2 linked regions of the Variovorax terrae genome follow. The protein of the gene in region 2 interacts with the protein of the main gene of each other region in a pairwise test. Links are inferred from orthologs where the notes say so. Each region holds a gene or a part of one and is shown on either strand. Other genes may lie near its edges.

Region 1 (3,296 bases), 1.1 Mb from region 2 along the record:
GATGTGAAGCGCGCCGACTTCAAGCTCGACATGCTGAGCCCGCACCTGTTCATGAACTTCCGCGTGGTGGACGAGCATGGCCGCCAGCTCGGCCATGGGCGCAACCTCGGCGCGCTGAAGGCGGAGCTGGGTGCCCAGGCGCGCGGCGCGTTCCAGGCGCTGGCGGGGCTGAAATTGCCGGCGCAACCGGCCACAGCACCAAAAAATGAGAAGAATGTGCCGGATGTCCAGGTGCAGCGGTCATCGGTAGCTATCAAAAACATAGCAAAGCCGGCACCGGGCGCCGAACAGCGCCACACGGCCTGGACCTTTGGCGAGCTGCCGGAATTGATGGAAATCCGCAAGGGCGGGCAGACGCTGATCGGCTTCCCCGCCTTGATCGACGGCGGCGACAGCGTGGCCATCGAGGTGTTCGACGAGCCCGAGGTGGCTGCGGCGAAGCACCGCGCAGGCCTGCGCCGCCTGTTCGCGCTGCAGATCCGCGACGCGCTCAAGTACCTGGAAAAGAACCTGCCGGACCTGCAGAAGATGGCCGTGGCCTTCATGCCGCTGGGCACGCAGGAAGAACTGCGCGACCAGATCATCGACGTGGCGCTGGACCGCGCCTTCCTGCTGGAGCCACTGCCCTCGAACGAGTTCGACTTCAAGCGCCGGGTGGAAGAGGGCCGCGGCCGGCTCACGCTGATCGCCAACGAGGTGGCGCGCCTGGCCGGCACCGTGCTGGCCGAATACGCCCTGGCGGCGCGCAAGATCAAGGACACCAAGAACCAGCCCGAGGCGACGGCCGATGCGGCGCAGCAGCTGCAGCGCCTGATGCCCAAACGCTTCGTGGCCTCGACGCCCTGGGCCCAGCTGCAGCATGTGCCGCGCTATCTCAAGGCCATCACGCTGAGGCTGGACAAGCTGCGCGCCGACCCCGCGCGCGATGCCGCCAGGCTGGCCGAGCTGCGGCCGCAGGAGCAGCGCTACTGGCGCCTCGTGGCCGAGCGCAAGGGCGCGGTGGACGACCGCATGCAGGAGTTCCGCTGGCTGCTGGAGGAGTTGCGCGTGAGCTTCTTCGCGCAGGAACTGCGCACGCCCCAGCCGGTGAGCGTGAAGCGGCTGGACAAGGCCTGGGCGCAGATCAACAGCTGAGGCGGCGGGGGCTGCGCCGTGAGGGGGCGAGGCCCTCCGCGCTCAGAGCCGGGCCAGCCGGTCGAGCGCGGTCCTGAGCGTCTCGTCCTTCTTGGCGAAGCAGAAGCGCACCACGCGCTGGTCGAAGCCGTCGCCGTAGAAGGCCGACAGCGGAATGGCCGCCACGCCGATCTCGGCCGTCAGCCACTGGCAGAAATCCGCTTCTCCGAGGTCGCTCACGGCCGAGATGTCCACGCACTGGAAGTAGCTGCCTTCGCTGGGCAGCAGCTTGAACCGGGTGCGCTGCAGGCCCTCGCGGAACAGGTCGCGCTTGCGCTGGTAGAAGGCCGGCAGCTCCAGGTAGGGGGCGGGGTCGGCCATGTAGCGCGCCAGGCCATGCTGCACCGGCGTGTTGACGGTGAACACGTTGAACTGGTGCACCTTGCGGAACTCGGTGGTCAGCGTCGGCGGGGCGGCCACGTAGCCCACCTTCCAGCCGGTGACGTGGTAGGTCTTGCCGAAGCTGCTCACGATGAAGGCGCGCGCGGCCAGCCCGGGAAAGCGCGCGGCGCTCTGGTGCTCCTGCGCGTCGAACACCATGTGCTCGTACACCTCGTCGCTGATCAGCAGCACCTCGGTGGGGGCCAGCAGCTCCTGCAGCGCCAGCATGTCCTCGCGCGTCCAGACGGTGGCGCTGGGGTTGTGCGGCGTGTTGATCAGGATGGCGCGGGTGCGCGGCGTCAGGGCGGCGGCGATCTTGCCGAAGTCGGGGCGGAACGTGCCCGGCGTAAGGGGCACGCGCACCACGGTGCCGCCGGCCAGCTCGATGTTGGGCACGTAGCTGTCGTAGCAGGGCTCCAGCACGATCACCTCGTCGCCCGGCCGCACCACGGCCAGGATGGCGGTGATGATGGCTTGCGTGGCACCCGCGGTGACGGTGATCTCGCTCGCCGGGTCATAGCGGCGGCCGTGCAGGCGCTCGATCTTGGCGGCGATGGCCTCGCGCAGCGCGGGCACGCCCGTCATGGGCGGGTACTGGTTAAAGCCGCGCTGCATGGCTTCGGTGACGGCGTCCACCAGCCGCGGATCGCAGTCGAAATCGGGGAAGCCCTGGCCCAGGTTGACGGCGCCCTTTTCAGCGGCCAGCGCCGACATGACGGTGAAGATGGTGGTGCCCACGGCGGGTAGTTTGGTCTGGATGCTGGGTGTGCGGGCGGTCGTGCTCATGGGCAGGCAGGAAGGACGAAAAAGGAGGAACGGAAGGGCTTATTCGAAGGCCACCGCAGAACCGGCTCCGCCGGGCCGCTGGTGGCGTCCCCCTGAGGGGGCTGAGAGGCCGCGGCTCCAGGCCTGCCTGCGCAGGTCTGGACGGCCTCGAAGAGCCGCTGCCTCTGGCAGCGGCACCACGGCCGCAGGCCGCTTCAGGGGTGGGTCACAACTCATAGTCATTGACATGCCCGCTCATGGCCTTGGCGATCAGGTTGCGGTCCAGCCGGTCGCTCAGCAGTTCGGCGAACTTGAAGACGAAGTTGCGCAGGTAGGCACTGCGCTTGAAGGCCACGCGCGCGATGTTCTGGCCGAACAGATGGCCCACCGGGCGAACCACGAGGTCGTTGTTGCTGCCATCGTCGCGCACGGCCATCTCGGCGACGATGCCCACGCCCAGGCCCAGGCGCACATAGGTCTTGATCACGTCGGAGTCGATGGCCTCGAGCGCGATACGCGGCGTCAGCTTCTTTTGCGCGAAGGCGGTGTCGATGCGGGTGCGGCCGGTGAACGACGGGTGGTAGGTGATGATCGGCTCATGCGCGATGTCTTCCAGCGCAATGCGTTCCTTCTTCGCCAGCGGGTGCGCGGCGGGCAGCACCAGCACGTGCTGCCACTCATAGCAGGGAAGGGTGACGAGTTCGGCGTAGTCCGACAGCGATTCGGTGGCGATGCCGATCTCGGCCACCTCGTCGATCACCATCCTGGCCACCTGATCGGGCGCACCCTGGTGCAGGCTCACGTTGACCTTGGGGTAGGCCTCGCGCAGCTTCGCCACCGGCACCGGCAGCACGTAGCGCGCCTGGGTGTGGGTGGTGGCGATCGAGAGCGTGCCGCTGTCCTGGGCGCTGAACTGCTCGCCGATGCGCTTGAGGTTGCCGACCTCGCGCATGATCAGCTCGATGCTTTTCAGCACA
Region 2 (3,154 bases):
CCGGGCCACGTCTTCCTGGTACTCGCTGTCCCTGCGCACCCCGAAGAACGACCAGGCCACGGCCTTGACCGTGCGCAAGACCGAGCCCCTGGGCGGGCGGCGGATGGACGGCTGCTTCAGGGATTTGTTCATGCGCCGGGCCTCGAGTGCAGCAGCCCGGCCGCATCCGCCGTGGAGGAAGCGGGCGCCGGCGGCGTCTTGCCGCCCACCTCGAAGAAGGTGTACGACAGCGTGATGGTGGTCACGTCCTTGGACAGCTTGGGATCGATCACGAAAGCCACCGGCCACTGCTTCTTCTCGCCCGGATCGAGCGTGTACTGGTTGAAGCAGAAGCACTCGAGCTTGTTGAAGTGCGCCGCCGCCTGGCGCGGCGCGTAGCTCGGGATGGCCTGCGCCGCCATGCGCCGGTTCTGCACGTTCTGGAACTCGTACATCACGGTGGTCAGCTCGCCCGGATGGACCTGCAGCGAACGCAGGGCCGGCTTGAACTCCCAGGGGCCGCGCGAGTTGGCGTCGAACTCCACCGTGATGGTGCGGCTCGTGTCCACCTGCGTGTTGGCGGGCAGCTTGACGTTCTTGCCGCCGGACGCATTGCCCGGCACTTCCAGCTCCGACAGCGCCAGGATGTTGATGCCGGTGAACTCGCAGATCGCCTTGTACATCGGCACCAGGGCGTAGCCGAAGGCGAACATGCCCACGGCCACCACGGCCAGCTTGCCCACCATCCGGATGTTTTCTCGCTGGATACCCATGTCAGTCCGCCTTGGTCATTTGCTCAGCAGCACCATCTTGGTCATGAAGCCGATGAAAAACACGACGGCGACCGAGGCCAGGATCAGGGCCAGGCGCAGGTTGCTCTTCTTCTGTTCGGGCGTCATGGCTCGGACTCCGCTCAGCCGATGACCTTGGTGGCCGTCACGTCCAGCTTGGGCGGGTGCTCGAAGGTGTGGAACGGTGCCGGCGACGGCACTTCCCACTCCAGGCCTTCGGCCGCTTCCCAGGGCCGCTGGGCGGCCTTTTCACCCTTGCCGAGCATCGTGGGCAGCACGATGAACACGAAGAAGTAGACCTGCGCCAGGCCGAAGGCGAACGCGCCCACCGAGGCCACGGCGTTGAAATCGGCGAACTGCATCGGGTAGTCGGCGTAGCGGCGCGGCATGCCGGCCAGGCCCAGGAAGTGCATCGGGAAGAAGGTCACGTTGAACGAGATCAGCGACCACCAGAAGTGGATCTTGCCGCGCGTTTCGTTGTACATCACGCCGGTCCACTTCGGGCTCCAGTAGTAGTAGCCCGCGAACATGGCGTACAGCGAGCCGGCCACCAGCACGTAGTGGAAGTGGGCCACCACGTAGTAGGTGTCCTGCAGCTGGATGTCGATCGGCGCCATGGCCAGGATCAGGCCGGTGAAGCCGCCCATCGTGAACACGAAGATGAAGCCGACGGCGAACAGCATCGGGGTCTCGAAGGTCATCGAGCCCTGCCACATGGTGGCGACCCAGTTGAAGATCTTCACGGCCGTGGGCACCGCGATCAGCATGGTGGCGTACATGAAGAACAGCTGGCCGGTCACCGGCATGCCGGTGGTGAACATGTGGTGTGCCCACACGATGAACGACAGGATGGCGATCGACGAGGTGGCGTACACCATGGAGGCGTAGCCGAACAGCTTCTTGCGCGCGAAGGCGGGCACGATCTGGCTGATGATACCGAAGGCCGGCAAGATCATGATGTAGACCTCGGGGTGGCCGAAGAACCAGAAGATGTGCTGGTACATCACCGGGTCGCCGCCGCCGGCGGGGTTGAAGAAGGTGGTGCCGAAGTGGCGGTCGGTCAGCGTCATCGTGATGGCGCCGGCCAGCACGGGCATCACGGCGATCAGCAGGTAGGCGGTGATCAGCCAGGTCCAGGCGAACATCGGCATCTTCATCAGCGTCATGCCGGGGGCGCGCATGTTGAGGATGGTCACGATGATGTTGATCGAACCCATGATCGACGAGGCGCCCAGAATGTGCATCGCGAAGATGCCGGCGTCCATCGACGGGCCCATCTGCAGCGTCAGCGGCGCGTACAGCGTCCAGCCGGCCGCGGGAGCGCCGCCGGGCATGAAGAACGAGCCCACCAGCATCAGCGCGGCGGGGATCATCAGCCAGAAGCTGAAGTTGTTCATGCGCGCGAACGCCATGTCGGCCGCGCCGATCTGCAGCGGGATCATCCAGTTCGCGAAGCCCACGAAGCCCGGCATGATGGCGCCGAACACCATGATCAGGCCGTGCATGGTGGTGAGCTGGTTGAACAGCTCGGGGTTCACGAGCTGCAGGCCGGGCTGGAACAGCTCGGCGCGGATCAGCATGGCCAGGATGCCGCCGACCATCAGCATCGTGAAGGAGAACAGCAGGTACAGCGTGCCGATGTCCTTGTGGTTGGTCGCAAATACCCAGCGCCGCCAGCCGGTCGGGGCGTGGTGGTCATGGTGGTCGTCATGCGCATGATCGTGATGATCGAGAACTGCACTCATCTTTATTCCTTCTCAATACGTGGCGACGGGGCTTATTTGCGCTCGGCCTTGACTTCAGCCGGCTGGACCAGCTGGCCGGTCTTGTTGGACCAGCTGTTCTTGGTGTAGCTGACAACGGCGGCGATGTCGGTGTCGCTGAGCTGCTTCCAGGCCGGCATGGCGCCGTTGTTGCGGCCGTTGAGCACGGTGTCGATCTGCTTGTTGTGATCGGCGTCGAGCACGATGGCCGAGCCGTCCAGCGGCTTGATCGGGCCGGCGCCCTTGCCGTTGGCCTGGTGGCAGGCCGCGCAGTTGGCCGCATAGACCTTCTCGCCGCGCTTCATGATGTCGTCCAGCGTCCAGACCTTGTTCGGGTCGTCCAGTTTGGCGGCGGCCTTCTTCTTCTCGCCGTCGACCCACTTGCTGTAGTCCTCGGCCGACACCACCTTCACGTGGATCGGCATGTAGGCGTGTTCCTTGCCGCACAGCTCGGCGCACTGGCCGTAGAAGTCGCCGGTCTTCTCGGCGCGGAACCAGGTGTCGCGCACGAAGCCGGGGATGGCATCCTGCTTGATGCCGAAGGCCGGCACCATGAAGGCGTGGATCACGTCGTTGGCGGTGGTGATGATGCGGATCTTCTGGTTGACCGGCACCACCAGC

What was found.
Region 1: the proteins of ctaD (region 2) and MMF98_RS08160 interact in binary tests that used the Escherichia coli proteins (3 or more experiments, as listed by UniProt). The link is inferred for Variovorax terrae from one-to-one orthologs.

Annotation. Positions count from the first base shown.
Region 1 is NZ_JALGBI010000001.1:1,720,673-1,723,968, forward strand. The notes cover bases 259-3,238. They hold MMF98_RS08160 (pyridoxal phosphate-dependent aminotransferase), read right to left. Parts: upstream 2,341-3,238; coding sequence 1,177-2,340; downstream 259-1,176. Other genes in these bases: hrpA (ATP-dependent RNA helicase HrpA), read left to right, coding at 259-1,134; MMF98_RS08165 (CysB family HTH-type transcriptional regulator), read right to left, coding at 2,546-3,238. Outside these bases: more of hrpA, read left to right, coding at 1-258; more of MMF98_RS08165, read right to left, coding at 3,239-3,296. UniProt on the Escherichia coli protein: Shows aminotransferase activity with methionine and histidine as substrates, and to a lesser extent also with phenylalanine.
Region 2 is NZ_JALGBI010000001.1:605,663-608,816, reverse strand. Bases 205-3,042 are described here. They hold ctaD (cytochrome c oxidase subunit I), read right to left. Parts: upstream 2,516-3,042; coding sequence 893-2,515; downstream 205-892. Other genes in these bases: coxB (cytochrome c oxidase subunit II), read right to left, coding at 2,548-3,042; MMF98_RS02725 (cytochrome oxidase small assembly protein), read right to left, coding at 768-878; MMF98_RS02730 (cytochrome c oxidase assembly protein), read right to left, coding at 205-752. Also shown: MMF98_RS02735 (DUF2970 domain-containing protein), read right to left, coding at 1-132; more of MMF98_RS02730, read right to left, coding at 129-204; more of coxB, read right to left, coding at 3,043-3,154. UniProt on the Escherichia coli protein: Cytochrome bo(3) ubiquinol oxidase is the terminal enzyme in the aerobic respiratory chain of E.coli that predominates when cells are grown at high aeration.